2 regions of the Paenibacillus lutimineralis genome follow, and region 2 is predicted to be linked to the other one. Evidence: riboswitches for the same ligand, from Rfam matches in the RefSeq annotation. Region 2 holds a riboswitch; the other holds the start of a gene.
The links. Region 2 has a riboswitch for cyclic di-GMP ahead of EI981_RS00275 (methyl-accepting chemotaxis protein). Riboswitches for the same ligand answer to the same signal wherever they lie in the genome.
Positions count from the first base shown of each region.

Region 1: linked by a shared signal. The riboswitch ahead of EI981_RS27400 (S-layer homology domain-containing protein) and the one ahead of EI981_RS00275 (methyl-accepting chemotaxis protein) in region 2 are both predicted to bind cyclic di-GMP.

Region 1 covers NZ_CP034346.1:6,157,603-6,162,310, reverse strand. Annotated here, with positions in the region: gene EI981_RS27415 (hypothetical protein) at 1-123, shown strand, start outside; gene EI981_RS27410 (FAD:protein FMN transferase) at 239-1,348, shown strand; gene EI981_RS27405 (Bax inhibitor-1/YccA family protein) at 1,479-2,219, shown strand; cyclic di-GMP riboswitch class I at 2,363-2,465, shown strand; gene EI981_RS27400 (S-layer homology domain-containing protein) at 2,630-4,708, shown strand, end outside.
Region 2 covers NZ_CP034346.1:55,411-60,118, forward strand. Annotated here, with positions in the region: gene spoIIE (stage II sporulation protein E) at 1-2,452, shown strand, start outside; cyclic di-GMP riboswitch class I at 2,638-2,726, shown strand; gene EI981_RS00275 (methyl-accepting chemotaxis protein) at 2,885-4,636, shown strand.

The DNA.
Region 1 (4,708 bases), 400 kb from region 2:
ACGAAGCAAAAAGATGACGCTCATCCTGCAGTTCCGGATGAAGCGGATCTGACTTCTTCGGTTACAATCAGTGTTCAGGACTATATCGCAGGCTTGGTAAAATCCTTCGACAACGCTAAATAATAAGGTTCTTTAATCATCGAACAATATGGACTCCCCCATGCTTATGGGGGAGTTTTGCTTAAAACCGAGATAGGATTGGAGAAGTCCGGCAACGAGGCGCTTAAGAGGTGAATTTATGTATAGAGTAGTGGAAAAGACAAAATGGTGGGTAGGGGTTATACTTACGGCCTTGTTATTGACCGGCTGCACAGCCAAGGCGGATCAACTGGAAGTGGTATATCCCAAATATAGTGACAGTTTCTTCGATGCTTTCGATACGATGACCCAGGTTGTAGCGTACACAGAGAGTGAGGAGCAATTCGAGCAATACGTCGAGCAAATCCATAAGCGGTTCTTGGAGCTGCACCGATTATATGATATTTATAACAATTATGAAAGTCTTAACAATGTGAAGACGATAAATGATCAAGCCGGGATTGAACCTGTTAAGGTCAGCCAGGAGATCATCGACTTAATCCAGTTCTCCAAGAAGTGGTATGACAAGGTTGGTGAGACCAATATAGCAATGGGGTCGGTTCTCGAGTTGTGGCATGACTATCGAGAAGCGGGTATTGCCAACCCGGATCAGGCCAAGCTGCCGCCGATGGAAGAGTTGAAGAAGGCCGCGGAGCATATTGATTTCAGCAAGGTAATTATCGATGAAGCGAATAGCACAGTCTTTTTGGCAGATGCAAAAATGTCGCTGGATGTCGGTGCTGTGGCCAAGGGCTTCGCGACTGAATTGGTAGCCAAGGAAATGAAAGCGCAGGGGATGAACTCCTTCATGATCAGCGCTGGTGGGAATATCCGTTCCGTAGGGAAGCCGTTGGATGGGGTACGGCAGCGCTGGGGTGTCGGTATCCAGAATCCGAATAAATTCATCGCGATGGAAGAGGATAATCTGCTGGATACGGTATTTATCCGTGATGCTTCTGTCGTCAGCAGTGGGGATTACCAGCGTTATTACGCGGTGGATGGCGTGAAATACCACCATTTGATCGATCCAAAAACTTTGCTGCCGGGAAATTACTATCGGGCGGTGACGGTCGTTACCGAAGATTCCGGTTTGGCGGATTTTTTGTCGACGGTTGTATTCTTGCTGCCATATGAACAGAGCGCTGCTCTTGTAAAGGAGCTGGATGGAGTCGAGGTGCTCTGGGTAATGCCTGACGGCACTGTGAAGGCAACGAAAGGTATGCAGAAGATCATGAAAAGCCATGGAGCGTCAGGGGCGAGAGCGTCATAGCTTGAATCGGTGGAGCCCGGTAGATGGTTTGCTTATGTATGGCTATATTTTCAAATTTGTAGGGATTTTGTGGGACTAGTTTGAGTATTATGGTAATATATAAGCAAATTCATAATGAGGTGATTGATTCTTGATAGGTCGTAGCGGTAACCCCACTCTTAATGACAAGACTTTTGAAAGAGCCGGTCAATTTAGTGATTTGAACCGGATGACAATTGGAGGCACAGTGAATAAGGCGTTTATTACGCTCATTATTTTGCTGGCAAGTGCCTTCAGTACATGGATGATGTTCTTCGATGGGAAGAATGTAGTTCCTTTCGCTATCGGCGGAGCTGTTGCCGGGCTTATTATTGCGATAATCCTTGCTTTTAAACCAGCGATTTCTCCCTATTTAGTACCGATTTATGCACTTTGTGAAGGCTTTTTCCTTGGAGCCATTTCAGCTACATACGAGACTTTATACTATGGAATCACTTTACAGGCAGCCTTGCTGACAATGGGTGTCTTCCTTGCTCTGCTGCTTGCATACAAGACAAGAATTATTAAAGCGACAGAGAATTTCAAACTTGGTGTATTCGCGGCAACTGGCGGCGTAGCACTGCTCTATCTGCTGAGCATTGTATTGCGGTGGTTCGGTATTCAAATTCCTTATTTGCATGACAGTACACCAATCGGTATCGGAATCTCCGTCGTCATCGTAATCATTGCTGCACTGAATTTGGTGCTGGACTTTGACTTTATCGAGAACGGCGCACAGAATGGGGCTCCGAAGTACATGGAATGGTATGGAGCCTTTGGTCTGATGGTAACGCTTGTCTGGCTGTATCTTGAGTTGCTTCGTCTGATCGCCAAGATTTGGAGCCGTGATTAGACAAAACTAGTGGTTTGCGTTCGACAAAACTAGTATTATTTTACCTTTTTTAGCGATTGACTCCAGTTCTAAATGTGAAATATATTAATGTCACACAGAGGTCGTTGTTCTTCATCCAGAGAACAAGGGCCTCTTTGTTATATTTCATATCTAGGCACACTAATCGAAAGGTTAGGTCGCAAAGCTTTGGAGTCTAATGGTTCTGATCAGAATACTGATCCGGCTAATGACAGTCCGGCTGCATTCACAATGCTTATTGTTGATGCAGCCGGATTTTTTTGTTTTCTTCCTGGTTGCGAAGGCATTCCCAGTGAATAGCCTTCGTAAGATAAGTATTAGTGCCTGAAAAGGGAGGGGATTAATGCAGGGAAAGTAGCCTAGGAGTGAAGATAACAAAATGAGGAGGAGCTATGAAAAGCGGAATTCGATTAATTGTTACTTGGTTGTGCATGATCTCCCTTATACTAGGGATGCCTTCGATGGCGTTGGGAGCAGGCGGCAGTCCTAGCGATCCGGTGTGGCCAAACCCGGGGTCGATCCAGTTGAACAAGACGGCGACGCCTACCGATAACTTCGGAGAATGGAAGGTAACGCTGACGGTGGAAGGCAAGCAATTGAAGACAAACACGGACATTGTGCTCGTCATCGACAAATCGGGCAGTATGAACGATGGGAAGCGTTTGGCAAGTGCCAAAGAAGCGGCCAAGAGCTTCGCGGATTCACTGCTAACGAGTGATTCGGGTGTACGTTTGGCGGCGGTATCGTTTAATAATGCGGCTTCTGATCCACCGGTGTATGGCTTTGCAGATGCTTCCAAGAAGGATGACTTCAAGAAAGCCATTGATAAAATCAGTGCAACTGGCGGAACAAATATTCAAGCTGGACTTAAAGCTGCTGATGATCTATTGAAAAATAGTCCGGCTGACAAGAAGTATATCGTACTGCTAAGCGATGGAGAGCCGACCTACAGTTATAAGGGTACGGCTGCTACAAGTTACAACGATTGGCCTAATATGAAGTACAGCTTCATAATTACTGATTTTGACTTCACGTCTTTGAAAGGGACGGGTAGCAGTTTTTCATTATCCAGCTATAATATTGATCGAGCAGGTACCTACAAGGTCACGGATAATGGACTTCCGACCATTTCCCACGCAAAATTGCTGTACGATAAGGGTATTGGTATTTATAGCATTGGCCTGGAAGTAGGCAACAACAGCAATGCTGTGTATGTACTCAACAACAGTCAGAATCGAGGCTACTATTCAGCGAACAGCGATGAGCTGAAGAAGGTATTTGCGGAGATCTCCAGCGATATCAAATTTGCTGCCAGAGATGCAGTTGTGACAGATCCGATGGGCGAGAAGTTCAATCTCCAGCCGGGTGCGCTGGATGGCAAGGATTACGAAGCGTCCCAAGGCGAGGTGGTCTGGAACCCGGCGACAGAGACATTCCAGTGGAATGTCGGCACGGTCTCTGAAGGCAAATCGGCGACATTAACTTATGTTGTCGTGATCGATCCATCTTCGAACCCGGTGTCAGATACACTGTATCCGACGAACGGGAAAACGACGATTGATTACACGAATGTGTACGGTAATACGCATATTGTGAAGGAATTTACTGTACCTGAAGTGAAGATCGGCCTGGTGAAGATTCTTGTTAAGGGCTACGCGGTGAATCTGCAAGGAAAGCCGATCAACAAAGCTGGGGATGAAGTTGCTAGTCCAGCACTAGCAGAACAGCTATATTCCGAATACTATTCCGTTGATAGTAAGGATTCATTCCCAGTTGGTGGCGATCCGATCTCAGTACCAGCCAAATCGCTTGATGGATACAAACTCAAGGTTGGGGTCGACCCAACAATGGTTACTTTGCAAGCGACCGCAGATAATATCGTTCTGTTCGGTTATGCCAAAGTAATCGAGAAGTCGGTGACAGTGAAATACGTAGATCGCGATTCGGGGAAGGAAATTGCTGACCCGGATGTGATTGAGAAGGCTATTGTCGGTGAGCAGATTAAGCTCGAAGCGAAGCAAATTCCGGGATATACGGCAGAGGAGCCTACAACCTTTAATTATCCTGTAGAGAATAAGGATAATAATGAACATATTTTCTATTACACGGCTAATAAGCAGACAGTGACTGTGAAGTATCTAGAGCGGGGAACGGATAAGGAACTATCTCCGTCAACTTCCGTACCAGGAAAGACGGGAGAGACTGTGAAGTTAACAGCCGCCACTGTTCCTGGTTATACTCCAGAGAAAGCAGAAGATACGTACACAGTGAAAGCAGAGGGTAATGAGTATATCTTCTACTACACGGCGGGTGAACAAACCGTTACTGTTAAATATCTGGAGAAGGGAACGGACAAGGAACTATCTCCGTCAACTTCCGTACCAGGAAAGACGGGAGAGACCGTGAAATTAACGGCTGCAATCGTCTCAGGTTATACTCCAGATAAAGCGGAAGCTACGTACACGTTCCAT
Region 2 (4,708 bases):
AGGGCAAGCCAAGGCAAAGGGCAGAAGAGTCTGGATGGATGTACCGCTCTTAGAGCGAGCCGCTCAGCGTTTTATGGTGAATAAATGGAATTTGCTCTTTCTGGTGATGGCATTCTTACTGGGAAGAGCTACTATTCTGGACGAGCTCTCGCCGTTTGCTGCTGCCTTCTTCGCAGTGATGATGTTCATGCGCAGAGATATCGCAATAACAGCGGGGGCCGTAATGGTGATTGGAGCACTTCTGTCCCCGGTTCAGCATGGAATATGGATCGCTGCAGAACTGCTAATCTTCTACTTGATTCATAGAGGACTTGAGAGTTTTGAACGGGCCGATATTTCTTACGCTCCCTTAGCGGTATTTACCAGCACATTCCTCGTAGGGTTATTCCAGGCTGTTGTTGGTCCTTCGTTAAGCTGGTACGCAATGATGATGATGGTAGCAGATTCTGTACTCAGCTTCGTATTGACTTTGGTCTTTATTCAATCCGTTCCGGTCTTCTCGCTTCGAAGGAAGGGACGCCATCTTAGGAATGAGGAGATCCTCTGTCTAGTTATTCTATTGGCATCCATGATGACCGGAGCCGTCGGATGGGAAATATATGGCCTATCAATTGAACACATTATGTCGAGATATTTAATTCTGTTGTTTGCTCTAGTTGGAGGCGCTTCACTAGGAGCCTCAGTAGGCGTAATTACCGGGCTAATTCTCAGTCTGGCCAATATGACTGCGCTCTATCAGATGAGTCTACTAGCTTTTGCTGGCATGCTGGCAGGCATGCTGCGGGAAGGGCGCAAATGGGCTGTTGCTTTGGGTATGCTACTAGGATCTTCTATTCTAGCTATCTATTTAACAGGACCAGCTGAGGTCATGTCTTCAACCTGGGAGAGCTGCGTAGCAATTCTCCTCTTCCTAGTAACTCCAAAGGGCGTCATAAGCGTTATCGCCAAGTATGTTCCTGGTACGCAGGATCACATCAAGTCGCAGCATGAATATGCCAAGCGGGTTAGGGAGATTACAGCCGGACGGGTGGCTCAGTTCTCCCAAGTGTTCAAGCAACTGTCGCGCAGCTTCGGTCAAATGGCCAGTAGCGGTGAAATGTCCAAGCAGAGTGAAGAGGTTGGCCATTTCATGGATGCGATTACCGAAGGGGCTTGTGGGAATTGCCTACGCCGCAAGGTTTGCTGGGACGGTAATTTCTATCAGACCTATAAATTAATGACGGAGATGATGACGGCTGTTGAAGATAATCCGGAGCTATCGAAGCGTGATCTGCCTCCCAAATGGAATAAGCTGTGCGTCAAGACGGATCAAGTGCTCGATCTGATGAAGCAAGAATATAGCCTATATCAGAATGATATGCATTGGAAGCGGCAAATATACGATAGCAGACAGCTTGTAGCTGAACAACTCTCAGGAGTCTCTCAAGTTATGGAGGATTTGGCGCGAGAGATTCAGCGAGAAGGACAGGCGATGTACAAGCAGGAGGAGCAGATCCGGGACGAGCTCGACAAAATGGGGCTGTCTATTCATAGCATAGACATCATTAATCTGGACCATGGCAATGTGGAGATTGAAATTGTCCATGCGTATACTCGCGGGTTCGATGAGTGTCGGAAGATTATAGCGCCGCTATTATCCGACATTGTGGACGAGCATATTACGGTAGTCCGGGAGAATATGCCTACAGGCAGAGACGGACTGGCGACTGTAACTTTCGGTTCGGCCAAGACCTTCGAAGTGACGACCGGAGTCGCCGGGGCTGCTAAGGGCGGAGACTTGTTATCCGGGGACAGCTTTAGTGCAATGGAGCTTGGAAATGGAACCTTTGCTGTTGCCATCAGCGACGGGATGGGCAATGGTGAGCGGGCCCGGCTGGAGAGCAGCACAGCGCTTGGCATTCTTGAACAGTTACTTCAATCTGGTATGGATGAGAAATTAGCGGTGAAATCGGTTAATTCGATTCTCATGCTTCGTTCGCCGGATGAAGTATATGCTACGGTTGATATGGCTCTGATCGATGAGTTCTCCGCGCAGACGACGTTCCTCAAGATTGGTTCATCGCCGAGCTTTATCAAACGAGGGAATGAGGTTATACCGATTACGGCTAGCAATCTACCGATTGGGATCATTCAGGATATTGAGATTGATCTGGTTACGGTGCAGCTGCTTCCTGGCGACATTTTGATTATGATGACGGACGGAGTGTATGATGCTCCCGGTTATGCTGTGAATAAGGAACTGTGGATCAAACGGATGATCTCGGAGATTCATGCGGATGACCCGCAGGAAATCGCCGACTGCCTGCTGGAGACAGTGATTCGCTATCAGAAAAATACGGTCCATGATGATATGACAGTTGCAGTAGCTAAAATTGATCATTTGTTGCCCGAGTGGGCGACCCTGCATATTCCCGGAATATCAAGGCTGGAGCGACCGCGGACTGTAAGCTGACACGTGATAAGCAGTCATTTTTTAGCAGGATAGGACTTAAGTAGCGAATCAAAAGACGGTAAAATTCATACAACGTACACAATTATGGTATTATTTATCATGGGAATGATTTGAAAATCATAGTAAGATTATCATGTCGTGTTGTCGAAATTTGTTAGATAGATCCATCCATTGAACTAATTTTATACATGTTTGGGCAAAGCTATCGAAAGGTAGTGACGCAAAGCTATAGGGACTAATTCTCCTTATGGGGGTATGTCAGCCAGTTGCTAAAAGAGGTAACCTATAGTGTTTGCTATGCGGTTATCTTTTTTTTTGCCTAAATTTTAGGTGGATCTACTTATTGAAGGGAGAATGTAAAAAAAAACGAATTTATTGAAAGGAATTATGCTTAATTCCAAGTCACTATCTGGAACGAAAAGGAGACTGAATATGAAGATTTTTGGTTTTTTTAACCGTTTGAGCATTGTCACGAAAAATATGTTGTTAACGAGTGTCTCTATTCTGATGACTGGTGTTATCTTGATTGCTGCCAGCTACTATATTCAAGGTGCCGTATTAACCAATCAGTTGGAGGACAACTCACAGAAGGTCATGGAGGCCTGGAAGGACAGGATCACTCCGGAAGAAGCCAAAGCGGCGGTGACAGACACGGATCGCAATTCGGAGCTTCAGAAGAAGCTGACGAAGGTATTTGATGACTTGTCAGCGACTCACCCTGATGTTGCACAAGGTTATATCTTTGGAGCGAAGGTAGAGAACGATAGTACCCAGATGATTGCTTTTCCGACGGCAATCCTTGATATGTTCGAGGGTGAGGGCTTATTCCTGGGCGATATGCTTGGACAGCCTGCTTACCATGTGAAGGGCGTCGAGGAAATGCTGAAGACAAAGAAAATTACGTTCACAAAGCCTTATAAGGACGATTACGGTGTTTGGTTAACGGTACTCTATCCGGTTCAGGACAAGAATGGTGAAATATTCTCATACATAGGCATGGATTTCGATGCCAGTCTAATTATGACCGGTCAAACCGATTTGCTGAAATATACGGTTCTCGCACTTATTGCCATTCTGATCGTTATTTTGTCGTCTCAATATTTCACGACCCGGAGGACATTTGCACCCGTGAAGGATCTCATGTCCGCATTGGACAAGCTTAGCAAAGGCGATTTCAGCGTACAGTTGAAGACGGATGAGAGCGAACTGGGTCAGGTGAATGAGAAGTTTAATGCAACGGTTCGCAATATGAATGAACTGGTAGCGACGATCAAGACGGTCTCTATTCAATCGGCGGATCAATCGAAGATTCTGTTCGAGACGCTGGAGACGAATCATGAGAGCTCTATGGCGATCAGCGATAATATTGAAGAAATCTCCGAGAAGGCCTCGCAGCAGAGCAAGTCGATCTCCGAGAGTGTGACTTCACTGGAAGAGATCAATTCAGGCGTAGGAACGATTGCTAGCAGCACTTCAGCGTTGTCGGACGCATCAATGGAGATGAAGGACAAGTCTGAGATAGGACGGGATAATATCGGCGGGGTTATTAAGCAGATGGATTCCATCCAGCAATCCGTGCAGCAATCGGTCGTATCGATAGAACAATTGCAGAGACGTTCCGGGCAAATTGAGGAGATCGTACAGGTGATTACACAAATCGCCGAACAGACCCATCTATTGTCGTTAAATGCCAGCATTGAGGCGGCCAGAGCAGGTGAGGAAGGGCGAGGCTTCGCAGTTGTAGCTAACCAGGTGAAGAAACTGGCCGAGGAGTCCGCCAAGTCTGCAGAGCAAATCGCTGATCTGGTTCACTATATCCAGAAAGAGACAAGCACAGCCGTCGCCGCAATTGGCCAAGGAGAACGGAATGTTGCTACCGGTATCCAGGTCGTTCGAGAGACAGGAGAGCTCTTCGCTACGATACTGGATGGTACAGATTCCGTGACCAGTCAAATTCAGGAGGTATCTGCGGCTACCGAGGAGATGGTAGCTGAGACAGAGCAGATTACGGCGACCATTAAGCAGATTGCCGAATATGCAGAGAGAAATGCGGTTATCTCCGAACGAATCAAGGAGAGTGCCATGGAGCAGAGGGCTTCTTCCGACAATATTATGAGCTCTGCCGAGCACTTGAATCAAATCTCCGGAAAATTAGAGAAACTAGTAGAGGGATTGAAGCTGTAATCGTTCAAGGGGAGACTTATCGAACACCCTTAAATAGAGAGAGAGAATAGGAGCTGAACATTTGTGAGTACC